3 regions of the Mesorhizobium sp. M2A.F.Ca.ET.043.02.1.1 genome follow, and region 1 is predicted to be linked to each of the others. Evidence: predicted binding sites of a transcription regulator. Region 1 holds the regulator's gene; each other region holds the start of a gene.

Evidence for each region. Region 1 encodes LexA, which represses DNA repair genes until DNA is damaged. Its sites were predicted from a motif close to TGTTCNNNNTGTGTTCNG; they were not measured.
Region 2: ruvC (crossover junction endodeoxyribonuclease RuvC) is a predicted target of LexA. The motif match lies at 5,439-5,456, and genes of this name have one in related genera.
Region 3: EJ068_RS11140 (helicase-related protein) is a predicted target of LexA. The motif match lies at 5,367-5,384, and genes of this name have one in related genera.

Annotation. Positions count from the first base shown of each region.
Region 1 is NZ_CP034445.1:6,655,187-6,665,221, reverse strand. Features, by position in the region: gene gltA (citrate synthase) at 1-906, opposite strand, end outside; gene gltX (glutamate--tRNA ligase) at 1,087-2,511, opposite strand; gene EJ068_RS32230 (ComEC/Rec2 family competence protein) at 2,613-5,081, shown strand; gene lexA (transcriptional repressor LexA) at 5,075-5,809, opposite strand; partial or broken gene kynU (kynureninase) at 6,264-7,512, shown strand; gene EJ068_RS32215 (alpha/beta hydrolase) at 7,572-8,402, shown strand; gene glp (gephyrin-like molybdotransferase Glp) at 8,471-9,676, opposite strand; gene moaC (cyclic pyranopterin monophosphate synthase MoaC) at 9,676-10,035, opposite strand, start outside.
Region 2 is NZ_CP034445.1:2,378,466-2,388,500, forward strand. Features, by position in the region: gene ybgC (tol-pal system-associated acyl-CoA thioesterase) at 347-817, opposite strand; gene EJ068_RS11325 (cellulase family glycosylhydrolase) at 874-2,124, shown strand; gene EJ068_RS11330 (metallophosphoesterase) at 2,141-3,043, opposite strand; gene ruvB (Holliday junction branch migration DNA helicase RuvB) at 3,176-4,213, opposite strand; gene ruvA (Holliday junction branch migration protein RuvA) at 4,257-4,877, opposite strand; gene ruvC (crossover junction endodeoxyribonuclease RuvC) at 4,888-5,397, opposite strand; gene EJ068_RS11350 (glycosyltransferase family 2 protein) at 5,871-6,935, opposite strand; gene EJ068_RS11355 (DUF1465 family protein) at 7,216-7,746, opposite strand; gene EJ068_RS11360 (DUF2269 family protein) at 8,282-8,833, shown strand; gene EJ068_RS11365 (sulfite exporter TauE/SafE family protein) at 9,020-9,790, opposite strand; partial or broken gene EJ068_RS11370 (GNAT family N-acetyltransferase) at 9,954-10,035, shown strand, end outside.
Region 3 is NZ_CP034445.1:2,330,379-2,340,413, reverse strand. Features, by position in the region: gene EJ068_RS11155 (CarD family transcriptional regulator) at 1-414, opposite strand, end outside; gene fdxA (ferredoxin FdxA) at 788-1,126, opposite strand; gene EJ068_RS11145 (RNA-binding S4 domain-containing protein) at 1,331-1,717, opposite strand; gene EJ068_RS11140 (helicase-related protein) at 1,733-5,143, opposite strand; gene phbB (acetoacetyl-CoA reductase) at 5,959-6,684, opposite strand; gene EJ068_RS11130 (acetyl-CoA C-acetyltransferase) at 6,807-7,991, opposite strand; gene phaR (polyhydroxyalkanoate synthesis repressor PhaR) at 8,298-8,891, shown strand; gene EJ068_RS11120 (citrate synthase) at 9,145-10,035, opposite strand, start outside.

The DNA of each region.
Region 1 (10,035 bases):
AATGAACTCCGGGATGTGATCGACATGGCCGATCTCGCCCAGCATGTTCAGCGCCGCTTCGTTGGCGCCGCCATGCGCCGGGCCCCACAGGCAGGCGATGCCGGCGGCGATGCAAGCGAACGGATTGGCGCCGGAAGAGCCGGCGAGGCGAACCGTCGAGGTCGAGGCGTTCTGCTCGTGGTCGGCGTGCAGGATGAAGATGCGCTCCATGGCGCGCGCCAGCACCGGATTGATCTTGTACTCCTCGCACGGCACGGCAAAGCACATGTGCAGGAAATTGGCGGCGAAGCCGAGATCGTTCTTCGGATAAATGAAGGGCTGGCCGATATGGTATTTGTAGGCCATCGCCGCGATGGTCGGCATCTTGGCGATCAGGCGCATCGAGGCGACCATGCGCTGATACGGGTCCGAGATGTCGGTCGAGTCGTGGTAGAAGGCCGACAGCGCGCCGACCACGCCGCACATGACGGCCATCGGGTGCGCGTCGCGGCGGAAGCCGGTGAAGAAGCGCGACATCTGCTCGTGCACCATGGTGTGGCGCGTCACGCGATAGTCGAAATCCTCCTTCTGCGCCTTGGTCGGGAGTTCCCCGTAGAGCAGGAGGTAGCAGACTTCGAGGAAGTCGCCATGTTCGGCAAGCTGGTCGATCGGATAGCCGCGATGCAAAAGGATGCCGGCGTCGCCGTCGATGAAGGTGATTGCCGACTCGCAGCTTGCAGTGGAGGTGAAGCCGGGGTCGTAGGTGAAGGCGCCGGTGGTGCTGTAGAGCGCGCCGATGTCGATGACGTCAGGCCCGGTCGACCCGCTTCGCACCTTGAATTCATGGGTCTTGCCGGCGAGTTCGAGCCTGGCGGTCGACTCGTGCGCCTTGCTGCCCGGTTCCAGTTTTGTCGCAGCTTCGCTCATTCTCAAACTCCCTTGTATCCTCATGCCGGCAAGGCAATTCCTGCAAACGACACGTCGAAGTCACCGGAATGCGCGAACTCGCCACCGCATTTTAGGAGGTGCGTGCCAGATTGGGCCAAGGCCTAATGTTGCACTGCGAAACACACCTTTCAATGCCAATCTTCTTGGGCCAGTTCGCTCCTAATCGATTTGATCTCCAATGCGCGCCAGGCTTTCCTGGCGGCCCAGCACGGCCAGTACGTCGAACACGCCAGGCGATGTGCTGCGGCCGGTCAGCGCGGCTCTCAGTGGTTGGGCCACCGCGCCAAGCTTGTACCCGCCAGCCTGCGCGAACTCGCGGATCGAAGCCTCCGCCGAGGCGGCGCTCCACTCGCCCTGGACAGAAGACAACGCGCCATGCGCGCCGCGCAGAATCGCGCGCGCATCCGCGCTGAGCAAGCCCGCCGCCTTCTCGTCCAGCGACAGCGGACGCTCGGCAAACAGGAAAGCCGCGCCGTCGGCCAGCTCCACCAGGGTTTTTGCCCGCTCCTTGAGGCCGGGCATGGCGGCAAGCAGCTGCGCCTTTCGCTTGTCATCGAGCTTTGCGGCGAGCGCCGGACCGCCTTCGAGATAGGGCAGAGTGGCGACGAAGATATCGAACAGCGCCCGATCGTCCATCTTGCGCATATGCACGCCGTTCAGCGCCTCGAGCTTGGCGAAGTCGAAGCGGGCAGCGCCCTTGTTGACGTCGCCGATGTCGAACCAGGCGATCATGTCCTTGATCGACATCACCTCGTCGTCGCCATGGCTCCAGCCGAGCCGCGCCAAATAGTTGAGCAAGGCTTCCGGCAGATAGCCCATGGCGCGATAGGCCTCGACACCCAGCGCGCCGTGCCGCTTCGACAGCTTGGCGCCGTCGGCGCCGTGGATCAGCGGGATGTGCGACATCGACGGCACCGCCCAGTCCATGGCGTTGTAGATCACCGTCTGGCGCGCGGCGTTGGTCAGGTGATCGTCGCCGCGGATGATGTGGGTGACGCCCATGTCGTGGTCGTCGACGACGACGGCATGCATGTAGGTCGGGTTGCCGTCCGAGCGCAGGATGATGAAGTCGTCGAGATCCTTGTTGGGAAAGCGCACCTCTCCCTGCACGCGGTCATGGACGACCGTCTCGCCCTCGGTCGGCGCCTTGATGCGGATCGCGCCCTTGACGCCTGCCGGTGCCTCGGACGGATCGCGGTCGCGCCACTGGCCGTTGTAACGCGGCGGCAGGCCCTTGGCTCTCGCTGCGTCGCGCATCGCTTCCAGCTCCGCCGGCGTCTCATAGCTGTAATAGGCCTTGCCCAGGCGCACGAGTTCCTCGGCCACCTCGCGATGGCGCGGAGCCCGCTCGAACTGGGAGACGGCGTCGCCATCCCAGGAAAGGCCAAGCCAGGTCAATCCGTCGAGAATGGCGGCCGTGGCGGCTTCGGTGGAGCGCTCGCGATCAGTGTCCTCGATACGCAGCAGCATCGTGCCGCCGGTGTGCCTGGCATAGAGCCAGTTGAACAGCGCCGTGCGCGCCCCGCCAATATGCAGGTAGCCGGTGGGCGAGGGGGCAAAACGGGTGACGACCTTGTCGGACATGAAACTCTCGAAGAAGCACTGAAACGGCATATTTCGCGCGGGCTTTCGCGCTTTGCGCGTTCATGTACCATAGGCGGTCTGGGGCGCAAGGGGCAGACCCGATGGCTGGACGTGGCCGGGGCACGGAGGAGGGCGGGGAAACGACAGCTGGCGTCAGCGAGCGCCTGATGTTTGCCCATGCCGAGCCCGCTGAAGAAGCGCCGCTTTCGCTTCCAGAACTCCATCCGCCCACCGAGTTACCGCCGCCCGGTGACGGTGCGCTGCAGCCAGCGTCGCCAACAGGTACCGTAGGCCGAATCCGCAAACAACTCGGCCGCGTTTCGGTTCCTGCGCTGCGGCGAAGCGTTGCGATCGCTGCCACTACCGAGCTCGACCGCGGCATCGGCTTCCTGCTGGTGCCGGTGTTCCTGGCCGCCGGCGTGATCTATTACTTCTCGCTGAGCACCGAGCCTGATCTCTACAGGCCGCTTGCGGCGGTGGCTCTGATGGCTGTCTGCGCGACGGTGTCGCGCTCCTGGCAGAAAGCGCACCTTGTCTTCATGGCATCGCTTTTCTGCGCGTTCGGCTTTCTTGCGGCCAAGGTGGAGACCTGGCGGATGGCGACGCCGATGCTGGGGTCCGAAATCCAGACCCGGCTGACCGGTCGCCTGGTCACCGTCGAAGCGATGGCCAATGGCCGTGTGCGGCTGACCATCGATCTCATGTCCACCGAGCACCCGACGCTGCGCTACGCGCCGGACCGCGTTCGGCTGTCGGCGCGCAGGATCCCGCCCGGCATGACCGTCGGATCGATGCTGACCGGCTATGCCAAGCTGCTACCCCCGACCGGCCCGGTCCGGCCGGACAGCTACGATTTTTCCTTCGACAGCTACTTTAGCGGCATCGGCGGCAGCGGCTTTTTCCTGGGCGACCCAAAACTGTTGGCTCCGTCTTCGACGGCGACAACGGGGGCACCCTTCGGAGCGCGCATTGCGTCGGCCGTGGAAAACGCGCGCGAAGGGATCGCCGACCACATCCGGAGCAGCATTGGCGGTTCCGAAGGCGAGATCGCGGCGGCGCTGATCGTCGGCGTGCGCGCGGGCATTCCGGAAGCGATCAACGAGTCGATGCGACGGACCGGCATCTATCACATCATCTCGATCTCCGGCCTGCACATGGCGCTGGTCGCCGGCACGATCATGTTCCTGCTGCGCGGCGCCTTCGCGCTGTTTCCCGATTTCTCCTCCCGCCGCCCGGTGAAGAAATACGCCGCAGCGATCGCGCTGGCCTTGATCGCCGCTTACCTCGTCATCTCCGGCATCGTGGTGGCGGCCGAGCGAAGCTTCATCATGCTTGCGGTTATGCTTGTAGCGGTGCTCTTCGACCGCGCGGCTTTGACGATGCGCAACCTGGCAATCTCGGCGATTGCCGTCATCCTTGTCTCGCCACATGAAGTGGTCGGCCCGAGCTTCCAGATGTCCTTCGCCGCCACCGCGGCCCTGGTCGGCGCCTATGCCGGCTTTGCCGATTATCGCGCGGGCAAAACGACCGCGCCGCCGGTGAAGCGTTCGTTCCTGAGGTTCCTGTCGCGAAAACTGGCGGTTGGCGTGGGCGGCGCCGCTGTGACCTCGCTCATCGCCGGCAGCGCGACATTGCTGTTTGCGATCTGGCATTTTCAGCGCGTGTCGCCGCTCAGCCTGCTGGCCAATCTGGCGGTCATGCCGATCGTCTCGCTGATTGTCATGCCGTTCGCCGTGTTGAGCGCGCTCGCCATGCCGTTCGGCTTCGACGGTCCCTTCCTCTATGTGATGGGCAAGGGCCTGACAGCGATGATCTCCATTTCGGCATGGATTTCCGAGCGCTCGCCAGTCGATGCCGTGGGATTGATCTCGATCCAGTCGGTGCTGCTGGCGACAATCGCGCTCGTCATCGCGACCATGGCCACCACCTGGCTAAGGCTTGCCGCTGTGCCCTTCGCGCTCGCCGCGCTGCTGGCCATCCCGCATGTGCGCACGCCGGATGTGCTGATCTCGGAGGACGCGCATCTCGTGGCGATGCCGATCGGTGGCGGCGAGCTTGCCGTCAACCGCGAACGCTCCAACGAGTTCACCACCGACAATTGGAAGCGGGCGCTGAAGGCCGAGGACATCGTACCGCCGGAGACATTTGCCAAGGATGCTCTCGATATCGCCGACCCGGTCGACCTGCCGCCAGGCTCGCCCTTCTATTGCACCGGCGACCTCTGCATTGGCCGGCATCCGTCCAGCGCGATCGTGGCGCTCGCCGAAAACCGCGACAGCGCACGGCCCGCCTGCGGCTTTGCCGACCTCATCGTCATCAACGATGCGACGGCCTACAATCCCTGCTGGGATCAGCGCGTGCTTGTCGTCACCAAGCGCCAACTGGCGCGTGACGGCAGCGCCGCCGTCTTCTTCGATCCACAATCGGCAACCGCGCGAGCAACCATCCAATATGCGGTCGAAAAGCCATATCGGCCCTGGCACGAGCAGCGCAAATACACGCGCGAGGCGAGGGGACTGCCGCCTTATGAAAAGCCTGAGAGGGCCAAGCCCTCGAAGCCGGATCAGTAGCGGCGGATCAGCCCGACGAGCTTGCCCTGCACCTTGACCCGATCCGGCCCGAAGATGCGGGTCTCGTAGGCCGGGTTGGCGGCCTCCAGCGCGATCGAGGCGCCCTTGCGGCGGAAGCGCTTGAGCGTCGCTTCCTCATCATCGACGAGCGCCACCACGATCTCGCCCGGGCTCGCCGTGTTGGCGTTTCGGATGATGACGGTGTCGCCGTCGAAGATGCCGGCCTCGATCATCGAGTCGCCCTTGACCTCCAGCGCATAATGCTCGCCGCCCATGATCATGTCCGGCGGGACCGAGATCGAATGCGTCTGGTGCTGAATGGCGTCGATCGGCACACCGGCGGCGATGCGGCCCATCACCGGAATGGACACGGCTGAAGCGGCGTCGTCATCATTGCTGGGTGTCGGCGTACGTGAGGGCGCTGCCGGCTTGACCTCTCGACTTAGATTGCCCTGGCCGCCCTGGATGACGCTTGGCGAAAATTTCTTCGCGGCGTTCAGGCCGGGAGCGATCGAGTCGGGCAGGCGCAAGACTTCCAACGCGCGCGCCCGGTTCGGTAGCCGGCGAATGAAGCCGCGTTCTTCCAGCGCCGTGATCAGCCGATGGATGCCGGACTTCGAGGCGAGGTCGAGCGCTTCCTTCATCTCGTCGAAGGATGGAGGGATCCCGCTCTCCTTCAGGCGTTCATGGATGAACATCAGGAGTTCATGTTGTTTGCGCGTCAGCATTGGCGGCCCCCACGGGTTCCGAAACCAGAATCAGAAAAACAAACCCAGAACAAACACTATCTGTTCCAGTTGTGTTCCGCAACCGTTTAAAGTTTAATGAATTTCTTAAGGCGGGCGAAAGAATGTTGCATCCGACGGTGCCTGGCCGCCACCGGTTGGGCTGTGTCATTGATTCCGCTCGATTTTGCAATTCTCCTTATGCTGAAATTGAGAGGCGACATCGTCGCGGAGGTGCTGAAGGGATCCAGTCAGCTGACCCAACCATGTACCGTAACGTGAACGAAACGAACTCAAAATGCCAACCTTGGCGACGATTCCGATCCTCAGCCTTTGCCGTCTATGGACCAGCTAACATAGGACAGAAGGTTCTTGCCGGGTTGCGGACGGTGATGGGACAACCGCCTTGGTCGCCGGAGGGATGTAGCGGCCTGGGTCGAAATGGAGGCGGTAGCACATGAGGGGAATTCCCGATCTTGCCGAGGTCGTGGCGATGGACGCCGCGGACCCGCTGCGCCCCTTGCGCGATCGCTTTGTTCTGCCGGAAGGGGTGATATACCTTGATGGCAATTCACTGGGCGCCGCTTCGATCAATGTCTTCAACGAGATCGAGACGGCCGCGAAGCAGGAATGGGCGCAGGATCTCATCCGTGCCTGGAACACCGCCGGCTGGTTCGACATGCCTGTCAAGCTGGGCGACCGGCTCGGGCGTCTGATCGGCGCCGCGCCTGGCCAGACGGTCGTATGCGACACCACCTCGATCAACATCTACAAGGTCCTGCATGCGGCGCTCGCGATGCGACCCGACCGCTCGGTGATCGTTGCCGAAGGCGACAGCTTTCCGACCGACCTCTACATGGCGGAGGGGTGTCCTCGAAACGCGGCCCGGCGCGGTGCTGCGGCTCGAGGGCGTCGATGCGCCGACGATCGAGGAACTGATCGACGACCGTGTCGCGGTCATCCTGGTCAACCACGTCAATTACAAGTCCGGCCGGTTGCGCGATATGGCGGCCCTGACCCGCAAGGCCCATGACGCCGGCGCGCTGATCGTCTGGGACCTCTGCCACACGGCCGGCGCCCTGCCGGTGGATCTCGACGGCTCGAATGCCGATTTCGCGATCGGCTGCACCTACAAATATCTCAATGGCGGACCGGGCGCGCCTGCCTTCATCTATGCCGCCACCCGCCATCATCCCGACATCAGCCAGCCGCTCAGCGGCTGGTGGGGCCATGCCCGACCGTTCGCGTTCGAGCAGGGTTATGCCGCCGGCACGGGCATCCGGCGATTCCTGTGCGGAACGCAGCCGATGCTGTCGATGCGGGCGCTGAAAGGTTCGCTGGATCTCTGGGACGAAGTCGACATGACGGCCGTGCGCGAGAAGAGCGTCGCGCTGACGGATCTGTTCATCCGCCTTGTCGAAGCTCGATGCGGCGCGTTCGGTCTTGAGCTAGAAAGCCCGCGCAACGGCGCCGAGCGCGGCAGCCAGGTGTCGTTCGCCCATCCACATGGCTACCAGGTGATGCGCGCCTTGATCGAGCGCGGCGTGATCGGCGATTTCCGCGCGCCGTCGACCGTTCGCTTCGGCTTCACGCCACTCTATGTCGGCTACCGGGATGTCTGGGCCGCCGTCGAGGTGCTGGAAGACATCCTGCGCACGAGCGCCTGGCAGGAAGCGCGCTATGCGATCAAGGAGGCCGTCACCTGACTTCGAATGGCATGCCGAACAAAGACAACTCGAAATCGATCCGATCGCTGGAGGGGCCGGTGCTGGGACACCGCATTGTCGACTGGGATGACGCCTACGCCAACGGCGCGAACATCGCTGGCGGCGACCGCTGGCCGGCGGCCTGGGACGGCCCAGCTCAGGCATTTCGCGAAAAGCTGTTGGCGCAGGGCAGGGCGCGGCTCGACATCGTCTATGGCGAGGCGCCGCGCAGCCGGTTCGATCTCTTCCTCCCGCCTGCCGCGCCGAAGGGGCTCGTCGTGTTCATCCATGGCGGCTACTGGATGGAATCGGACAAGACATCCTGGTCGCATCTGGCCGCCGGCGCTGTCGGCCGCGGCTTTGCCGTCGTCATGCCTTCCTATACGCTGTGCCCGCGAACCAGGATCGGCGGCATCGTCAATGAAGTCGCGGCCGCGATCGGCAAAGCGGCGGCCATGGTCGAGGGACCGCTGATGCTGACCGGACATTCGGCCGGCGGACATCTCGCCAGCCGGATGGCGACGACGACTTCGCCGCTGGGCGCCATGGTGGCGCAACGCATACGCAAGGTCGTTTCGATTTCAGGCCTGCACGACCTTCGGTCGTTGATGTTCACGGCTTTGAACGAGACGCTGAACATCGACGAACGGGAAGCGTTTAGCGAAAGCCCAGCGCTGCTGCGGCCCGTGCAAGGAACCCGCATCACCTGTTGGGTCGGCGGCGGCGAGCGCTCGGAATTCCTGCGCCAGAGCGTATTGCTCGCCAACATCTGGACGGGGCTTGGCGCCGCTACCCAGTCAGTTGTCGAGCCGGACCGGCATCATTTCAACGTCGTCGATGGTCTCGCCGATCCCGACCATCCCCTGACCCGAACGCTGGTGGACGAATAACGATCGACGTTCTCAACGTACGAACGATCGACTTCGTCGACGTCCGGACCACCGGCGTTGTCGATCTATCAGCGCAGCATAAGCACGCTGCATTCGGCGCCAACCTCCGCAGCCAGCGCGAAGGGCTCGCGCACGATCAGGCCGTTGGCGTCGGCGAGCATCCTGAGCATCGAGGAGTCCTGGATGCCGAAAGGCGTCGCGACCAGGGTACCGGCATCCTCGCGAACCACGGCGCGCACGTAGTCCTGCCTGAGATCGTTGGCCGGCATCGCGGCGCCCAGCCGGGCCGTTCGCACGTCCTGCCTGAAATTGCGGCCGCCGAGCCGGGCAAGCAGCGGCTTCAGGAAGAGCTGCGAGCAGACGATGCTTGCCACCGGATTGCCTGGCAGGCCGATGCAGCGGACATTGCCAAGCCGGCCGAACATCAACGGTTTGCCGGGACGCATGGCGATCTTCCAGAAGTCGAGCCGCATGCCTTCGCCGGTCAGCACGTCATGGATCAGGTCGTGATCGCCGACCGAGGCGCCGCCGAGCGTGACGATGACATCCGGGCCCGCCTGGACCGCTCTCCTGACCAGCGCGGCGATCGCCTCCTTGCGGTCGGCCGCGATGCCAAGATCGAGTGCGCGTGCGCCAACCGACTGGGCGGCGGCGGCAACGCCATAGGCATTCGACGAAATGATCTGATCGGGGCCGAGCGTGCTGCCCGGCGGCAGCAATTCATCGCCGGTGGCGATGATCGCGACCAGCGGCTGGCGCACGACATTCAAGGCAGGGTGGTTGGCAGAAGCCGCCAGCGAAAGGGCCGCCGCGTCGAGCACGCGACCATTTCCGAGCAGCACGTCGCCCTCGCCGAAGTCGAGCCCGCGGCGCCGGACATTGCGTGCTTGCGCGGTCGGCTCCGTCACCTCGATCCTGCCATTGCCGAGGTCGCGGACGTTTTCCTGGATGACGATGGTGTCGGCGCCTTCAGGCAGCGGCGCGCCGGTGAAGATGCGCACGGCCTGGCCTTTGCCGACGGTTCCGGAGAAACCGCGCCCGGCAGGCGCCATGCCTATCACTTCCAATTGCGCTGGCGCTGAAGCGACGTCGGCGGAACGCGCGGCATAACCATCCATCGCGGAGGCGTTGAAGGGCGGCTGCGTGCGCAGCGCCACAACCGGTTCCGCCAGGACCCGCCCGGCCGCGTCCGCCAGCGGCACGCTCTCGCCCGGCAAAGGTGCTGCGCCGTCGAGCAAGCGCGCGAGCGCTTCGGCGACCGGTACCAGCGCCATCAGGCATCCGCCTTGTAGTCACCGGATTTGCCGCCGGTCTTCTCGACCAGCCGGACACCGGAAATCACCATGCCGCGATCCACCGCCTTGGCCATGTCGTAGATGGTGAGGCAGGCGACCGAGGCGGCGGTTAGCGCTTCCATCTCCACGCCGGTCTTGCCGGTGACGCGGGCGAGCGCTGTCACCTTGAGGCCGGGCAGCGAATGGTCCGGCTCGATCTCGACGGCCACTTTGGTCAGAAGCAGCGGATGGCAAAGCGGGATCAATTCATGCGTCTTCTTCGCGGCCATGATGCCGGCGATACGGGCGGTGCCCAGCACATCGCCCTTCTTGGCGTCGCCGGCCAGAATCATCTCCAG
Region 2 (10,035 bases), 2.4 Mb from region 1:
CGGCCTTTTCGAGGCAAATATTGGTGAAAGGAAGGCGCACGAATTGCGCCAATCTTCACCAATTCCTTCATGAACCGTTATGGTTAAGGATGGGTTAGGATGTCAGGCGCGGCGCATTGCCGCGCTTGGCAGGCGACCAATCAACAAGCGCCGCCGCAAGGGTATGCTGAGATTCAGGTCAGGCCGAGCCGAGAACGATGGCTTCCGAGAACCGGAGCGGAGCGTACTTCGGCATGTCCCGGAAAAGTGGTCTCCGGTTTTCCGATAAGGACGTGCGGCAGTTAGAAACTACGTGAGCACCGGAAGCGCAGGAAGCCATCATTCGCAGGCCGGCATCACCTGAATATCAGCGTACCCGAGGCATGAAGGCGGCAATCCACTCCCTTGGAAACCGTTTCGGGCGCCCGCTTTCGCCGACGATCGCCGCCTCGACTTTCGCCTCGACCAGCACCTCGCCGCCGCGCTTCAGTTGCTGGCCCATGAAGATGCGGGCGCCGGAGATGTCGTCGGTGCGCGTGTCGATGGTCAGGATGTCGTCCATGCGGGCCGGCGAGCGGAAGTCGATTTCCATGCGCCGCACCACCCAGACGATCCGCTCGCCATGCTTGCCGTCGAGAAGCTCGGTGTGGTGGACGCCGGTCAGCCGCAGATAGTCGGAGCGGCCGCGTTCGAGGAACTCGAGATAGCGCGCATGATAGACGACGCCGGAGAAATCGGTGTCGGCGTAGTAGACCCTGGCCATCAGCCGGTGGCCGAAATCCGTCAGCGCACCGGAAAGCCCGGCGCTGAGCGCCGCCGATTCACCATGATCGTCCATCGCGCTTTCCTTTTTCGGCCCGAACAGGCAGCTAAAGCCCTCGGGCTTTAGGCGGGATGGCACTGTTGGGCACGATGATCAAGGGCTTGATGGCGGCGCTGCTTGCGCTCGGCGCGCTGGCTTTGCCGGCCGGGGCGGCGACGTTCTCGATGAAACGCGGCCTCAATCTCGATCAGTGGGTCACCTGGCCCAGCGAGGACAAATGGGGCGATCGCCGGGCGATCCTGCCTTATCCGGAGTGGCGCAAATTTCTCAAGCAGGACGACCTCAAGGCGCTCAAGGATGCCGGTCTCGATTTCCTGCGCATGCCGGTCGATCCCTCCCCCTTTCTCTCGGATCGGACCGCGGCGCTTCGCGACGACCTCTATGCCAGCGTGCTCGACTCGGCGCGCATGATCAACCGCGCCGGCCTGAAGGTGATCGTCGACCTGCATCTGATCCCCGCTGGCGGCAACCGCAAGATCGGCATGGGGCAAGTGATGGACGACCCGGCCGTCTTCGACGCCTATGCCGAGGTCGTGCGCAACATGGCAAAGACGCTGGCCCGGGAAGATCCGAAGCAGGTCGCGCTGGAGCTGATGAACGAGCCGATCGTCGATTGCGACGCGAACGGCACCAACCTTTGGCCTGACCGCCAGAAAAAGCTGTTCGCGGCCGCGCGAGCTTCCGCCACCAGGCTCACGCTGATCCTGACCGGCGGCTGCTATTCAAACGCGGAGTCCCTGGCCAGGATCGACCCCGGGACGATCCCCGACGACAACATCATCTGGACCTTCCATTCCTACGACCCGTTCCTTCTGACACACCAGGGCGCGACCTGGGCCGGCGATTTCATCCAATACGTCACCGGCCTGCCCTATCCGCTCACAGCCGTTCCGAAGGCGCAGTTGGACCTGACGCTGGACACGATCCGCGACCGGATCAGGGCCGAGGCGCCCTGGGCGCGGCAGAGCGGCATGCTCGCCTATCTCGACGAACAGGTGGCAGCGATGGACAGTCCCGAAAAGCTGGCCGCCGTCATGGATGCGCCGTTCAGGACGGTCGATGCCTGGGCGAAGGCCAACGGCGTCAGGCCGCAGGATATCACGCTCGGCGAATTCGGCATGATCCGCAAGGAATATGGCAACGGCTTCGTCATGCCGGCGGCGTACCGCGCCGCCTATGTGCGCGACATGATCGGCCGCGCCGAGGCGCATGGGTTCTCCTGGTCGGTGTGGAGCTATGGCGGCGCCTTCGGCGTCGTCGACGCGTTCGACGGCGAGAAGGCGGAACCCAATGTGATGGATGTGATCAGGTCGCCTCGCTGAACGCGCGGGAAGCGAACTATCCTAGGTCGATCTGCAATATCTCCGGCCGCACGCCGAAACGGATCGGCGCAATGCTGAAGCCGAGACCGCCCGAGACAATCAGGTTGCGGTCGTTCTCGACGACATGGCCGTAGGCATAGCGATTGCCATAGGCCGAAGGCACGACCGGCGAATAGCCCAACAGCCGCACCTGTCCGCCATGCGTGTGTCCGGACAGCGTCAGCGAAACCCGCCAGGGCACCTTTGGAAAAATGTCCGGCTCATGCGCGAGCAGGATGATCGGATCCCTGTCGCCGACCTTGGCCAGCGTGCCGGGAAGATCGTCGAGGCCGGTAAGCCCCTCGCGGCCCTTTGCCCTGTCCGGCAAGAGCGCAATCTGGTCGGCCAGCCCGGCAATCCAGAAGCCTTTGCCGTCCTTTTCCAGGCGCACGGCGTCGTTCTCCAGCACCGGAATACCGACGGCCTCCAGCGCCTTACGGGAAATTGTCGGCCCTGCCCCAGCCGCCTGGGCCGAGCGATCCTCCCACCAGTCGTGATTGCCGAGGATCGAGAACACGCCGAGCGGCGCCTTCAGCGCGGAGAGCGCCGGCGCCCATTCGGATGCCTTCACCCAGCCGGTCACCATGCGGGTTCCGGCAGGGTAATCGCCAAGCATGACGATGACGTCCGGCTGCAGCGCATTGGCCTGCTCGGCAAGCCCTGCGATCCGCTCCGGCGTCATCCAGGGCCGGCAGGCATGGATGTCGGCGAGCGCCACGACGCGCAGCTTGAGGCCGACTGGCCAATGCGGCGGCGTCAGCGCGTAGCGCTTCACATGGGTGAGCAGCATCGGCTCTATGCCGACCGCGTAGGCGCCGAGCGACACCATGGCGAAGGCCGAGCCGCCGACAAGGCGCAGGAAACCGCGTCTGGTGATCATGGATCGGCCCGAGCCCCTTGGGATTTGTCAGGAAGCTGCCTTAGAGCCGGCAATTGCGCCCTCAGCTGGGCCAAGGCGCGCAGATTATGCGCAGATCGGCCCTTGCTTGGCCGAGCGGCGAACAAATCTGCGTTACTCTTCCTGGAACAGGCCGATCTGCTGCTGCGCGATATCCTTTGGCGGGTCGAGCCCCAGATGCCGCCAGGCATTGGCGGTCAGCACGCGCCCGCGCGGCGTGCGCTGGATGAAACCCTGCTGGATGAGATAGGGCTCGATGATGTCCTCGATCGCGTCGCGCGGCTCGGAGAGCCCGGCCGCGATCGTCTCGATGCCGACCGGCCCGCCGCCGAAATTGCGCGCGATCATCGACAGATAGCGGCGGTCGAGCGCGTCGAGGCCGAGCGCGTCGACTTCCAGCCTGGTCAACGCCTCGTCCGCGATCTTCCTGTCGACATGCGCGGCGCCCGCGACGCTGGCGAAGTCACGCACCCGGCGCAAGAGCCGGCCGGCGATGCGAGGCGTGCCGCGCGCGCGACGCGCGATCTCCACCGCCCCGTCGTCGCCGAGTGGCATCGAGAGTATCCGGGCGCCGCGGCGCACGATCTGCTCCAGCTCCTCGACCGTGTAGAAATTGAGCCGCACCGGAATGCCGAAGCGGTCGCGCAGTGGATTGGTCAAGAGCCCGAGCCGGGTTGTCGCCGCGACCAAGGTGAAGCGGGCAAGGTCGATCTTGACCGAGCGCGCCGCCGGCCCCTCGCCGATGATCAGGTCGAGCTGGAAATCCTCCATCGCCGGATAGAGGATTTCCTCGACCGCCGGATTGAGGCGGTGGATCTCGTCAATGAAGAGGACGTCGCGTTCCTCGAGATTGGTGAGCAGCGCGGCAAGGTCGCCGGCCTTGGCGATGACCGGGCCGGAGGTCGAGCGGAAATTGACGCCGAGCTCGCGCGCCATGATCTGCGCCAGCGTCGTCTTGCCGAGCCCCGGAGGGCCGACGAAAAGCACATGGTCGAGCGCCTCGCCGCGACCCTTGGCGGCGTCGACGAAGACCTTGAGATTGGCGCGCACCGCAGCCTGGCCGACGAACTCGTCGAGCGACTGCGGCCGCAGCGTCTGGTCGGCATCCTCGCCGCGCTTGTCGGGGGCAATGAGGCGGGGCGAAAGGCTCATGCCGCCTTCCTGGCATAGGACCGCTGGCGGGACAAGCGCTGCATCACCGCGCCAGTTCCTTGAGCCCGAAACGGATCAACTTCGAGGCATCCGCTCCGTCGCCGGCCGATTTCAGCGCCGCCGCGACCGCGTTTGCCGCTATGTCGCGCGAATAGCCGAGATTGACGAGCGCCGAGACCGCATCCGTGATCGGCGCGGCCGCGACGCCTTCGCCGAGTTCCTGCTTGAGGCCGATCGTGCCGGTCGCCGCGCCAGCATAGGCCGGCGCCTTGGTGCGCAATTCGGTGACGATGCGCTCGGCCACCTTCTTGCCCACGCCGGGCGCGCGGGAAACCATGGCGATGTCGCGCAGCGCGATGGCGTTGGCTAGGTCGGCCGGCGCCAGCGTCGACAGCACCGCCAACGCCACCTTGGCGCCGACGCCCTGCACATTGTTCATCAAAAGCCGGAACCACTCGCGCTCCAGCCCCGTCTGGAAGCCGTAGAGCCGGATCATGTCCTCGCGCACATAGGTCTCGATGAAAAGCACCACCGCCTCCCCGGGTGATGGCAGTGATGCCAGCGTGCGCGCCGAGCAATGGGCGACATAGCCGACGCCATGCACGTCGATGACGCAGCTATCTTCGTCGATCTCGTCCAGCGTGCCTTTCAGCTTGCCGATCATGATTTTCCCCTCACCCCGCAACCGCCATCCGATAGGCGACACTCGGGCGGTGATGCGCATGGCAGATGGCGATGGCAAGGGCGTCGGCGGCGTCGTCGGTGTCGAAGACCGCCTTCGGCATCAGCACCTTGACCATCATATGGATCTGCTTCTTCTCGCCATGGCCGACGCCGATCACCGCCTTCTTGACCGCATTGGGCGCGTATTCGGCGACCACCAGCCCGGCGCGCGCCGGCACCAGCATGGCGATGCCGCGCGCCTGGCCGAGCTTCAGCGTCGCCGTCGCATCCTTGTTGACGAAGGTCTGTTCGACCGCGGCCTCATGCGGCATGGCCTGATGCAGCACCTCGGCCAGCCCGTCATGCAATTGGCAGAGCCGCGTCGCGAGCGGCGCCTTGTCATCCGAGCGCACGGTGCCGGACGCGACGAAGCGCAGCGAATTGCCCACGCTGTCGACAATACCCCAACCGGTGCGCCTCAGGCCCGGATCGATGCCGATGATGCGAATCGCTTCCCCCATGCGCCAAGTTTAACCTCGGCGGCAAGCGATGCCAGCGAAATGTGAACAAACCGGAAACAGTCGCGATCCCAAGATCCCGCCTGACCGGTGTCGCAGGCCGTAAGGGGATTTGGCCGGTCGGCTCTGTTGGCGTTGGCAGGCGGAATGCGTTGGAGATTGGCCGAAACGCCCTTTGCGATCGTCATTCCAGGGCGGAGCAGGAGCGAAGCTCCGTCGCGAAGACCCTGGAATCCATGCCTTTACCTTCGCCAAGGCGTGCAACGGAGCAGAATTCTGCACCGTGGCGCCGCGTTCAAGTCACGGCATCGATTCTATGGTCTGCGCCGCGTCGCTTCGCTCCTTGCTCCGCCATAGAATGACGAGGTTGGGGCGGCTTCAACCAATCTCCAGCGTTTGCGCTGATTTCACGCAAATGAATGGAAAATCCTGCGCCAAGACAAACAGCAACCTTTCAAAATCCCTGTGTCGCGAACCTAGTTCGTCATGCGACGGATAGTTTTCGACAGCCGCGTCAGGACCGCCGGCCGGGACGACGCGACCAGCTTCCATGCCAGCACCGCATTGCCCATGCGCCGCGGCAGGATTCCGATGCTGAGGAACCAGGCCGCCAGGGCAGCCCGCCGCCGCCAGGATGCGTTCATTTCCAGGCTGGCCGCGGCGCCCGCTCTTGCCAGGCCCAGCCGGGAGTCGGTTTCAACCGGATGCTGGGGCTCGTCGACGCAGAGCGAAGCCAGCCGCTCTTCCAGGTGAACCGGATCGTGAAGACCGGCATCCGGCGGCATGGTCAAGCCGATCTCGGCCGCCCGGTCGGACAGGGCTTCGAGGCGCCGGAAGTCATGCTGCATGCGCCAGCGCGCCCGCTCGGCAAGCTTCTCGTCGAAGACCGAATGGTTGGAGCCGTGGATGCGGTAGGCGCCAAGGCAGGTGTCGATGGATTTCACTTCTCCGTGAAGCGGCGCCAGTGTCGCCAGATAGCCATCGGCGCCTTGCCGGAAATCGCTTTCAGGCATGGGCATTATCAGTTCCAGCGCCTCGCGGTCGAACGCCAGCCCGCTTGTCACCGTCGTACGGTAGCGCCCCTTGCGCAACAATTCCGACACGACGTCGCCTGAATCGAACGGCTGTTCGGGAGGGGGAAAGACATCCTTGATCTGCTGGTCCTCATCAACGAGATGCAGCCGGAATTGCGCCTGGGCGACATCCGCATCCCACTCGTCCAGGACCTCGGAGACGGCGTTCGGATAGAGATAATCGTCGGCGTCCAGGAAAAGGATGATCTCCCCGGTGCTCGCCTCGAATCCGGTGTTGAATGCTGCGCCATGCCCGCCATTCCTGCGCCTCAGGCACGGGCGGATCTTGTCGCCATAGGATTCGATGACGGCCACCGACGCATCGGTCGAAGCGTCGTCGACGACCACGACCTCGACATTTCGGTGGTCCTGCTCCAACGCGCTGTCGATGGCGCGCCCGAGAAACTGTTCGTAATTGTAGTTGGGGATGATGATCGATACCGGAATGCGGTCCAATGGCGAATGCACGGGATCAAGCCTCGCAATCTGCTTTGGTCACAGTGACGGTGATTTTCTTGCAAATCCGGCTCGGGTCGACCCGGCTGCGGCGAACGGCTCCAACTAGAGGCCTATCGCTTCCAGGCAAGGGTGATCTTTCTCGCGAAGGTCGGCACGGCCTTCAATGCGCCGAAGGCTGCTGCCGCAATATCGAAAAGTGGCTGGAGGCCAGAGGCGCTTGATTTGCGCCGATCACGGCTCGAAGGGGGAAGCCGCCGGCGCTATCTCAGCGTTTGTTGCAAACGCGGTGTCAGCCGCGCGCGAACGCCGTGTTCAAAAGGCTGATCTGGTCGGAAACCGGATTGGCCCGGCGACCGGGGGCGTGCGTCTCGGCCACGACACCGCCATAGATTTCCTCGTCCATGCGCCGCACCAGCGCCTGCAGGCGCAGCGAGCGCGTCACCAGATCGAGAAATTCCTTCGGCAACTCGTTCCAGCCAAGCGCCTCGTCATGCGCCGACGCGGTATCCAGCCGCACCTTGGATTTCTCCGAGGCCACCTGGTCGCGCGTCATCTCGCCGGAATTCGCCGCGCGCTGCAGCAGCAGCCAGGAGGCGACCTGCATCAGCCTGGTGGTCAGCCGCATCGATTCCGCCGCATAGAGGGTCGCGGCCGTGCGCGACAATTTCTTGGCCTCGAGCCTGCCCTTGCCATCGAGATATTCGGCGGCCTGCTCGACCAGCCCCATGCCTTCCTGGTAGAGCGGCTTGAAGGATTGGGAGAAAACCCGGCGCTCTGCCAGCTTGATGGTTTTCGCGCTGCCCTTCGAAGGCTCGTTCATCGATACGCCCCTGCACTGCCGCCAGCCGATTCGACTATCCTTGCCGACGTGGCCAGCACCCTTAAATGACCGAGGCTTGAAAATGCGCTTCGACGCCCATGAAGGCAAGCGCATGTTTAACAAACGGTTAACGCCGGCTGCTTTGGAGCCAGCCGCCTGCGGACAAAAAAAGAGCCGCGGATAAGGCGGCTCTCAGGAGTTTAACAGGGAGGCGTCAAACAAAGTGGCTCCAACCACTCGGTAAGAATCCAGCAAAACTGGATGCGCATAGTAAACGCCTGTAAAGCTTAACGAACCCTTAACGAGGCGGCGATTTTTTAAGCGAACGCGCTTCCCTGTGCCGGAACAGGACAGCGGCTCCGCCGCTGGGGATCGTCTAAAACCGGATTTTCGAATGCCGATCGTGGCCGCCTGTAACATGCCCGCCGCTGCCGCGGCATCGTTCCGAAACACGCGCCACGCAAAAGGCCGCTCCTCTGAAGCGGCGCGCAAATCCTCGCCGCTTGAAATCAGGCACGCTATCCGGGAGCAAACCATGGATTGGTATTCGATCGTCAAATTCCTTCACGTTGTTTCGGCCATCTTGTGGGTCGGCGGCGGCTTCGTGCTGTTCCTGCTCGGCGTGCTGGCCGAGCGCGCCGGCAACATCGAGGACAAGCTGCAGGCAATGCGCGCCAGCGGACAGCTCGGCGGCAGGTTCTTCGCGCCGATGTCGATGCTGACGCTGATCTTCGGCCTCGTCATGTGCGGTTTCTGGGTCGGCTTCACCGAACTGTGGATCGTCATCGGCCTCGTCGGCTATGCCACGACCTTCTCGATCGGCATGCTGATCTTCAAGCCGACCGGCGAGCGCATGGGCGCCATGGTCGCCGAGCAGGGTGTGACGCCCGCCGTCCTTGCCATCGGCCAGCGCATGATGAGATGGGCGCGCCTCGATTATGCGGTGATGCTGGTGATCATCGCCGACATGGTGCTGAAGCCCACTCTGCACGACATCGGCATTCTTGCCGGCATGGCAATGGTGATTGCGCTCGGCGCCGCCCTCGGCTTCGGCGGCAGCCGGCAGCTGGTGCCGAGCGCCGCCTGACATCAAGGCGACCGCCCGAGGCGCGTTGAGATTCAGGTCAGGCCGAGTCGGAGTCGAAGACGGGCGCGAAGCGACCAAACTGGGCGGTTTCCGAGAACCGGAGCGGAGCGTACTTAAAGTACGTGAGCACCGGAAGCGCAGGAAACCGCCATTTGCAGGCCGGCCTCACCTGAATATCTGCACGCCTCACATCAGGCCCGCAATGCCGTCCCAAAGCAGCTTGACGGCGGCCACCGCGACGGTGGCGTAGGTGAACGGATAGAAGATCTCCGGCCGCATGCGGCGCACCAGCCAGGCGCCGGCGATGGTAGACAGCGGCGCCAGCGGCATCAGCACCGCCGAGGCCGTGAGGTTGGCGGTGTCGAACTGGCCGAGCGCGAAATAGGGGATGAGCTTCAGCGCGTTTGTGGTGGCAAAGAAGATCGCGGCCGTTCCCGACAGCACTTTGGGATCAAGCCGGATCGGCAGCGCATAGACCTGGAAGGGCGGACCGCCGACATGGGCGACGAAGCTGGTGAAGCCGGCGACCGTGCCCCAGAAGGCGGCGGCGATGCGGTTCGGCTCGGCCGCATGATCGGCGCCATGGCGGAACTGCAGGTAGAGCCAGCGCAGCACGAACACCAGTGCGACGGCGCCGACGATCAGCCGCACCATCTCCTCGGTCACCAAGGCGGCGGTCAGCCAGCCGAGGCCGATGCCGATGACGGCGCCGGGCATCATGTCGACCAGCATCTTGCGGTCATAGACGCCCCACCACGTCCACACCGAAACGATATCCATCAGGCACAGGATCGGCAGCAGGATGGCCGCTGCCTGGACCGGCGGGATGGTCAGCGCCATCAACGGCACGCCGACGAAGCCGACGGCGCCGCCGAAGCCGCCTTTCGACAGGCCGACAAGGATCACCGCCGGGATGGCGGCGGCATAGAACCAGGGATCGCTGAGCAAGCCTGACATCGGCAAGAGAAGGTTGGAGGAGGCGGGGAACCAAGCCATAGCGCAGAACGGCGCCGCCGGGATAGTCATTAATGCCGGCATCCGCTATTGCCGCCCAATCAGCACGACCATCCGCCCCGCCAGGGTCCGCCGGTCGGTCGGCCCGCCATTTCGGAGAGTGGAAATGAACGCCATCAGCATTCGCCGTGCACGTGAAGCGGACGTTGCGGTCATCGTCGCAATGCTTGCCGACGATGCGCTGGGCC
Region 3 (10,035 bases), 2.4 Mb from region 1:
CTCGGAATAGGACTGCTCCGGCTGGTTGTCGGCGCGGTAGAGATCGCGGACGACTTCCGAGATCGAGATCAGGTCGCCGGAATTGATCTTGGCATCATATTCCTGCGCGCGGCGCGACCACATGGTGCGCTTGATGCGGGCGCGGCCTTGCACGACCTTCAGCGCGCGGTCGACATAATCCTCTTCCGACAGCTTGCGCATGCCGATCGAGGTCGCCTTGGCGACCGGCACCTTCAGCCGCATCTTGTCCTTCTGGAAATCGATGACGAACAGTTCCAGCTTGTGACCCGCAACTTCCTGCTCGTCGATCGCCACGATCTGGCCGACGCCATGCGCCGGATAGACGATGAACTCGCCGGTCTTGAACCCGTGGCGGGCCGCGGTGGACTTCTTCTGCGGGGTGATCGTTGCCATTACGCCCTGAACTCCTTAGTTGTGCCGCCGGCATCATGCCGGCGCGAACCCATGGGGCCGGCGACAGCCGACCGTTAGCCGCGCAACAGGATGAACCCACCGGAAAAGCAGGGGACCGGCATATCGCACGAATGCGACCGCCTGCCCCAGATCGCTCTGGTCCGGAATTAAAAGCTCACCTTTCAGTGATTTGGGGCGTTAGCGCCATAAATCGACGTCGTGTCACCGGCATGTTTTGCTTATGTAACACAAAAAGTCGGAAGAATCAAGGTTTTGCCGCGTTCGCTAACGCCAAGCGGCAGTGCTGCCTGTCAAGACAGTATTTGTATCGGCCCCGTTACGCGGCGTCATGCCAGCGCTATCGGCCTCTTTCTCAATCGCCCTCGCCGGGTTCGGCCGAGAAATATTTCTCGAACTTCCCGGTCTCGCCGTCGAAGGTCTTGGCGTCGGCGGGCGGTTCTTTCTTGGCCGTGATGTTGGGCCATTTGTCCGCGTATTCGGCGTTGATCTGCAACCATTTGTCGAGACCGCCCTCGGTGTCCGGCTTGATCGCGTCCGCCGGGCATTCGGGCTCGCACACGCCGCAGTCGATGCACTCGTCGGGATGGATGACGAGCATGTTCTCGCCCTCGTAGAAACAGTCGACCGGACAGACCTCGATGCAGTCCATATATTTGCATTTGATGCAATTGTCGGTCACGACATAGGTCATTGCAGGCTCCGGAACGTCCCATTTTGTTGGGCTTTTTGGCTGAGGTAACGCCTTTGCCCGCCGCATGCAAGGGTAGGGATTGCCGGCGGAGCCCGAGGGCCGGAAAGGAATTCCGGCCGGAAGAGCGGATCGAGGTCACCGAGCCTGGATCGCCGCGCAGGGTTCGCGGAATTTGCTCGGGCCGCGCCCCGGGCCGGCTATGTCTCAATCGTCGCCGAGCAGACGGTCGGTCTGGCGGCGCTCGCGTTTGGTCGGGCGGCCGCTGCCGGCTTCGCGCAGCGCTGGAATGGCGTCCGCAACGGCCCCGCCTTTGGGCGTCGGCGCCGGCGACATGTCCTGGTAAAGCAGGCGCGCTTCATCGGCAGGCCCGCGCCGCGTGCCGCAATCAAGCACCTTCCAGACCAGGATACGGCCCTCGAGCGTGATGGTCAGCACGTCGCCGGGCTTCACCAGATCGGAGGCCTGCGCTGCTTTGTCGCGATTGATGCGAACGCGTCCGGCGACGACGACCTTCGCGGCAAGGGACCGCGACTTCACCGCGCGCGAGAAGAACAGCCACTTGTCGATGCGCTGGCGGCCTTCTCCAACCATTGCAACCGACCGAGGTTATTTCTTCAGCTGGTCGCGCAAGGCGGCGAGCTTGGCGAAGGGCGAATCCGGATCGAAGCGCTGCGGGCGTTCCTCGCGCGGCTTGCCCTGGAAGGCCGGCTTGCCGCCCGGAGCGTTGCCTTTGCCTTCCTGCCTGTTGCCCTTCCAGTCAGGCCGGCCCTCCCGACGATCGCCCTGCGGCCGCCCTTCGCGGCGTTCACCGCCCTCGCGGCGGTCGCCTGCATCCGGCCTCGGCTTGAATTTCGACCGGTCGAAGCGCGGCTTGCCGACGCCGTCGCGCTGGTCGCGGCGGCCTTCATGGGCCGGCCGGTCGCCGGGCTGGCCGCCCGCGGCGCCCGTCTGGCCGTCGCGCGCCGGCTGGTCACCGCGCTGGCGATTGTCGCGACGGTTGTCGTGACGCTGGCGCGGGCGCTGATGGTCGAAACGCGCCAGGCGCCACAGAAGGACAGGCTTCGGTTCTTCAGCTTCGGCTGGCGTTTCGTCGGCCTTGCCTTCCCCCTCGTGGGGAGCGCCGGCCGTCCCAGCATCTGCATCGTCGGCGCCATCACCTCCACCCGCGTCGCTTCGCGCCGCGACCTCCCCCATCGAGGGGGAGGTAAAGGCGTCGGCGCCTTCGGCCGACTCAAGCACTGCAGCGGGGGCTTCCACAGTGGGAACCTCTTCCGCGACCTCGGCTGCAACTTCTGCCGGCTCTTCAACGGCAGGTTCCGCTGCTGCTTCCGAGCTGGCTTCGGCCGGAACTTCAGCGACAGGTTCCGCCGCTTCCGCGACGGCTTCAGTCGGAGCTTCGACGACTGCCGGCTCCGAGCCTTCGGCTGTTGCCTCTGCGACCGCGGCTTGCGTCTCTGCCGCCTGCGCGGCACGCGCCGCTTCTTCCGCCGCCAGCTTCGCCGCCGCCGCCTCACGCGCGGCATTGTCCTGGGCTTCGAGCTTCGCCTTCACTTCGGCGGCCGGCTTCGCCTCGGAGCGATAGCCGAGACCTTTCAGGATCTCTTCCATGTCGTCGGCGGTGGCGCCGAGGATCGACATCATCGGCGGCGTCACCATGAAGGCGTGGCCGTCATAGGCGCCGTCCGGACGCTGGCCGAGACTGGGCTTCCAGTTGGTCGCCGGGCGGATGAGGTCGGCAAGCCGCTCGAGGATGTCGACGCGCACGGCGCGGCGGCCGAGATTGCGATAGCCGGCGAGCTTGTAGAAGGTCTTGTCGAAGGCCGGGTCGATGACGACCGAGGTGCGGCCCGATGCGAGCGCATGCACCACGTCGCCGAAGCCCGGCTTGTCCTTGCCGTCGTTCTTCAGCGCCCAGAGCAAGGTCACCAGACCGGCCGGAGCCGGCTTGATCAGCGCCGGCACGAAGACATGATAAGCGCCGAAGCGCACCCCGAGCCGGCGGAGCGCCGCGCGGCCTTCCTGATCGAGCGACTTCATCTCTTCGGCGATGTCGCGGCGATTGATCAGGCCGAAATGCTCGACGAGCTGGAAGGCGATGCCGCGCGCGATGCCGGTGAGCTGGTCGGCATTCTTCAAATCGACCAGGGGCTTCAGCAGCGACTCGATCTGGAAATTGACGAAACGCTCGGCGCGGGACGCAACCTTGTCGCGCGCAGGGCCGGTCAGCTGCTCGTCGGCAAGCAGGACAAGGCGCGGCTTCAGCGCCTCGTCGCCGCCGACCAGCGTGCCGATCGGCGCGCCGATCCAGCGCAGGACGCCGTCGGAGCCCAAGGCCAGGTCGCCATTGGCGCAGGCGGCAAAGCGTTCGGCGCGCGCGTCGAACTCGGCCGCGAGCGCCTTCTGAGCGGCGATCCGCACCGCCTTGGCGTCCTCGCCGCCGGCGCTTTGGTCGGCGGTGAAGCGGAACCCCTGCAACTCGCCGACATGATGGCCTTCGACGAGGACGGTTCCGGTTGGGCTGATTTCGGCTTCAGGCATGGTATTTTCTCTAAGGCGCCGCATGAGGACGGAAGTCCTGCGGTCTATGAAGCGTTTCGTCAACCGCTCATGCAACGCATCCGACAATCTGTCTTCGATTTCGCGCGTCTTTTCCTGCCAGTGTAGCTGATCGGCCAGCCATCCAGGGCGGTTGGAGACGAAAGTCCAGGTGCGGATCTGCGCGATCCGGTGCGAGAGCGTGTCGATATCGCCTTCCGTCGTGTCGGCGCGCCGCACCTGCTCGGCCATGTAATTCTCATCGACATGGCCATGGCGCGCAAGGTCCATATAGATGGAGGCGATAAGATCGGCGTGCTGGGCCGGCGCGATCTTGCGGTAGTCGGGGAGCGCGCAGGCTTCCCAGAGCAGCGCGACACGATCCTTGCCGGTGGCCAAGGCGCGGATGTCGCCGTCCTTCGACAGATGCTCCAGCGCCTGCGCGTCGACAGCCGGCAGCGCGCGGGTCAGCCCCTCGACCGGCGCATTGGTCTCGGTCGAGCGCTTGAGCGCGTCGAGGCTGGAAAAATCGAAATCGGCGGTGCGCCATTGCAGCACCTTCACCGGGTCGAAATCATGGGCCTCGATCTTGGCGACCAGATCCTCGTCGAACGGGTCGACCTGCCCGGTGACGCCGAACGTGCCGTCGCGCAGATGCCGGCCGGCGCGTCCTGCGATCTGGCCGAGCTCGGCCGCGCTCAGGTTGCGGTATTGGTAGCCGTCGAACTTGCGGTTCTGGGCGAAGGCGACGTGCTCGAGGTCGAGGTTCAGCCCCATGCCGATGGCGTCGGTCGCGACGAGATAGTCGACGTCGCCGGACTGGAAGATCTCCACCTGGGCGTTTCGGGTGCGCGGCGACAGCGCGCCGAGCACGACGGCGGCGCCGCCCTGCTGACGGCGGATCAGTTCGGCGATGGCATAGACCTCGTCGGCCGAGAAGGCGACGATCGCCGTGCGCCGCGGCAGCCGGGTCAGCTTCTTCGAGCCGGCATAGGCAAGGTGCGACAGGCGCGGCCGCGTCACCACCGACACGCCCTTCAGCAGGCGCTGCAGGATGCCATGCATGGTGGCGGCGCCCAGCAGCAGCGTCTCCTGCCGGCCGCGCAGATGCAGGATGCGGTCGGTGAAGATATGGCCGCGCTCGAGATCGCCGGCGAGCTGCACTTCGTCGATGGCGACGAAGGCGGCGTCGGTCTCGCGCGGCATCGCCTCGACGGTGCAGACCGAGTATCGCGCGCCCGCAGGCACGATCTTTTCCTCGCCGGTGATCAGCGCCACCTTGTGGGCGCCGACCTTCTCGCAGACGCGCGCATAGACTTCGCGGGCAAGCAGCCTCAGCGGCAGGCCGATGATGCCGGTCTCATGCGCGACCATGCGCTCGATGGCGAGATGGGTCTTGCCGGTGTTGGTGGGGCCAAGCACGGCCGTCACGTCGCGGCCCGAAAGGATAAGCGGCTGAGAGTGTTTCGGCTGGATATTCATCGGCTCGGAAATGAGTGTTTCTGCCGCTTCGATTCTTTGAGCATGATCTTTCTCCGAAAACCGGTTCCCACTTTTCGGGATCATGCTTTTGGTCGGAAGCGCGGCGACGCCGCCGCGTGTGACAGCCGACACATAGGGATTTAGGACGCCGAGCGAAAGCGGAATGTTCTTTTGGGCAGGCGGGAATCGACGGACTCGGTCAAAACCGCCTGCCGTTAACGGCTGGAACGAGTCTGGAACGAATCAGCGACGAATCGCTGACTCGTTCTGATTCAGGTTTTGTTCACGGCTATATGTGGATTTTTTGACGGTGAGTCTCACCACATGCTGAATCGGGAAACTGGCCCGATTCATGCTTTGCCACCGCCGGGATCGCGTCGCCGTTAACCTTTGCCGGTGAACGGTCGCGGTCGATTGGAGAGGTGTCGTCAAGGTTATGAATTTGTTGAATTTTCTTAATCGCTTTTAACGATTTGGGTAACGTTTTCCGCTTCTGCGGTTAACTTTTCGACCAAAGCCAGAACGAATCGGCGACGAATCAGAGATGCAAGAAGTTTCCCGGTTTGTTCACCCCTAAATATGGTGTTATCCACAGCTTGCCCACCGAGGATTCACAGTTTGTCAGAAGGGTTGTGCACAGAGAGCGGCCGGGCCGTTAACTTTTGCGTCCCGAATTGAGGCAAGTTGGAGCGAATAGAGAGTAGCGAATAGGGAATAGGGGATAGGGATCTGATAACCGCCGCGCTGACGCCGCCGTTCTTCCCTATTCGCTACTCCCTATTCGCTAACAGGAGCCGCCGTGGCGACAAATGCCGTCAGGCAAAGTACTGGCCGCCATTGGCGGTGATGGTCGAGCCGGTGATGAAGCCGGCCTCGTCGGAAGCCAGGAAGACGACGCAGCGCGCGATCTCTTCCGGCTCGCCGAGGCGACCGACCGGGATCTGCGGGATGATGCGCTCGTTGAGCACCTTCTCGTCGATCGCCTTGACCATCTCGGTCGCGATATAGCCGGGGCAGATCACGTTGACGGTTATGCCGGCGCGGGCGCCTTCCTGGGCAAGCGCCTTGGAGAAGCCGATGTCGCCGGCCTTCGACGCCGAATAATTGGCCTGGCCGGCCTGGCCCTTCTGGCCGTTGATCGAGGAAATGGTGATGACGCGGCCGAACTTGCGGTCGCGCATGCCGCTCCACAGCGGGTGCGTCATGTTGAAGACGCCGGAAAGGTTGGTGTCGATCACTTCCTTCCACTGTGCCGGCGTCATCTTGTGGAACATGGCGTCGCGGGTGATGCCGGCGTTGTTGACCAGCACCGAGACCGGACCGAGATCGGCTTCGATCTGCTTGATGCCGGCGGCGCAGGCATCGTAGTCCGCGACGGACCATTTGTAGACCGGGATGCCGGTCTCGGCCTTGAATTTCTGAGCCGCTTCGTCATTGCCGGCATAGTTGGCGGCGACCGAATAGCCGGCGTTCTTCAAGGCGGCCGATATCGCAGCACCAATGCCGCGCGTTCCGCCGGTGACAATTGCTACCTTGCTCATGTGGTCCTCCCTTTAGAAATCGACTGAGCGAATAGGGAGTAGCGAATAGCGAGTAGGGGTCTGATGTCCCGCCGCGACGCTTTTTCTTCCCTATTCGCTACTCTCTATTCGCAATTGGCTGTTCAGATCGCTTCCACGCACATGGCGACGCCCATGCCGCCGCCGATGCACAGCGTGGCAAGGCCTTTCTTAGCGCCGCGGCGGCGCATCTCGTAGACCAGCGTGTTGAAGATGCGGGCGCCGGACGCGCCGATCGGATGGCCAATGGCGATGGCGCCGCCATTGACGTTGACGATCGAGGGGTCCCAGCCCATGCCCTGGTTGACGGCGCAGGCCTGCGCGGCGAAGGCCTCGTTGGCCTCGACGAGATCGAGGTCCTTGACCGACCAGCCGGCCTTCTCCAGCGCCCGCTTCGAGGCGGGAATCGGACCGGTGCCCATGATCGCCGGGTCGACGCCGGCGGTCGCCCAGGAAGCAATGCGCGCCAGCGGGGTGATGCCGCGGCGGGCGGCCTCGGCCTCGGTCATCAGCAGCGCGCCGGCGGCGCCGTCATTGATGCCGGACGCGTTCGCGGCTGTGACCGTGCCGTCCTTGTCGAAAGCGGGCCTCAGCTTGGTCATGGCGTCGATCGTGGCGCCATGACGGATATATTCGTCCTGGTCGACGATGGTGTCGCCCTTCTTGCCCTTGATGGTGAAGGCGACGATCTCGTCCTTGAACCTGCCGGCCTTCTGCGCGGCCTCGGCCTTGTTCTGCGAGGCAAGCGCGAACTCGTCCTGGGTTTCGCGGGTGATCTGGAACTGGCGGGCGACGTTCTCGGCGGTGTTGCCCATGTGGTAGCCGTTGAAAGCGTCCCACAGGCCGTCCTTGATCATGGTGTCGATCATCTTGTAGTCGCCCATCTTCACACCTGCGCGAAGATGCTCGGCGTGCGGCGACAACGACATCGATTCCTGGCCGCCGGCGATGATCACCTTGGCGTCGCCGGCGGCGATCTGCTGCATGCCGAGCGCGATGGCGCGCAGGCCCGAGCCGCAAACCTGGTTGAGGCCCCAGGCCGTCGTTTCCTTCGGCAGGCCGGCATTGATCGAGGCCTGACGGGCCGGGTTCTGTCCTTGAGCGGCGGTCAGCACCTGGCCGAGGATGACCTCGTCGACCTCCGCGGCTTCGACGCTCGCGCGGGCGAGCAGTTCCTTGATGACCACGGCGCCTAGCTCATGCGCCGGCGTGGCGGCGAAGCTGCCGTTGAAGGAGCCGACCGCTGTGCGGGCGGCGCTGGCGACGACGATTGAATTGGAAGCGGCCATTTTCTTCTCCAGACTTCGAGGTGTCGTATTTTAGGCTATCGTTGAAGACTTTTCTTGCTCGTTCAATGATCTGAGTCAAACCGGAAATGGGCATGGCCTCCATGCGCGGCAAGCAGAGCGCACGCCAGTCGCGGTAACGTGACGTTGGCCGCGCGGCGGATTTTGCAATGGCTGTGCAGCATTAATTGATGCCGCAGTGCACAAACCACTTGGAATTGTGACGCTTTTGCGCGTATCCTTAACAGAAGGCGCAATCGTTACCGGCCGCTTACTCCTAGAGGTGCCGGTGTCCTGGGGAGGATCCGGATGGCCGCTAAAGACGACCCGATCGTCATCAAGAAGTATGCCAATCGCCGGCTCTACAACACCGGCACGAGCACCTATGTGACGCTCGAGGACCTGGCCGAGATGGTCAAGAAGGGCGAGGAGTTCACGGTGCAGGACGCCAAGACCGGCGACGACATCACGCATCCGGTGCTGACGCAGATCATTTTCGAGCTGGAGAACAAGGACGGGCAGAACATGCTGCCGATCCCGTTCCTGCGCCAGCTCATCTCCTTCTACGGCGATCAGATGCAGATGATCGTGCCGAGCTTCCTCGAACAGTCGATGATCGCCTTCTCCAAGGAGCAGGAGCGGTTTCGCGAGCAGATGAAGGGCGCCTTCGGCAAGACGCCGATGGACATGATGAAGACGCCGATCAAGGCGCTCGAGGAACAGACGCGCCGCAATGTCGAGATGTTCCAGAACGCCATGCGCATGTTCACGCCGTTCCCGCCCGCCGGCAGCAATGCCGCGGCCCCGGCCGAGCCGCCGAAGAAGGAAGAGAAGTCCGACGATCTGCAGGAATTGAAGGCGCAGATCGCGGCGATGCAGCGCAAGCTCGACACGATGTCTTGACGAGCGCGTCGCCGTTTGGCGGCGATCGCGAACGCTGGAGATTGGCGCAAAGGCCTATCCCTTCGTCATTCTCGGGCTTGACCCGAGGATCCATTCCGTGACCGATGCCGTAGGGTGCAGCGGCGCAGAATTCTTTAATCGTCGCAACGCCTTAGCGTCACGGAATGGATTCTAGGGTCTGCGCGCGTCGCTTCGCTCCTTGCTCCGCCCTAGAATGACGACCTCAACGCATTTCGGCTAATCTGCAAGGCCATTATCCTGCGCCAACAGGCCCGTCATAGCGGGCGCGGGGCCGGATCAGCCTGTTGCTGGTCACCTGCTCGATTGCATGCGCCGTCCAGCCGATGCTGCGGCCGAGGGCGAACAGGCGGAACGGCGCATCGGCGGGCAGGCGCAGGCTGCGCGTTATAGCAGCCAGGGCGAAATCGATGTTGGGGTGCAGGCCTGTGGCGGCTAGGACCGCCTTGCGAAGGCGCGACAGCCCTTCGTCGATCTCGAGGCCGGAGAAGACGCCCTCGGCGCGCGGGTCGCCTTCCGGATAGAGCGGGTGGCCGAAGCCGGGCAGCGGCCGGTCATGCGCCAGCCAGCGGGCGATCGCTTCGTCCGCGCCCAGCCGCTCCGCATCCTCGACCAGCGCGACCGCCGCGGCACCCGCGCCGCCGTGACGCGGGCCGGTAAGCGTCGCAAGACCTGCGAGCAGGCAGGCGGCGATCGGCGCGCCGGTGGAGGCCGCGACGCGGGCGGCGAAGGTCGACGCGTTGAGCTCGTGGTCGGCCAAAAGCACCAGCGCCTTGCGGATGAGGTCGGCGCCATCGGCTTCCACCGACCAGCCTTGCGCCAGCCTTGCATGCACGGGTTCAGAGCCTGGCGTCGCGCCGAGCGCGGTGGCCAGCGCGCTGGTCGCGGCGGCGCCGTCCTGCTGCAGCATGGCCGGCCTGCGGCCGAGTGAGGGCCAGCCTTCGGCCGCAAGCGCCGAGAGCCGGGCGAAGGCGGTCGGCGTGCCGCTTTGCCGGGCGGCCGAAGGAGTCAGCGAGGCAAATGACACCGGACGGCCGGAGGCCCACAGCAGTCCGGCGGTCTCCTCGAGCGTCGCCGTCGCCGAAAACTCCACCGCGTCCTTGCCGCGGTAGATGAGGCGGCCATG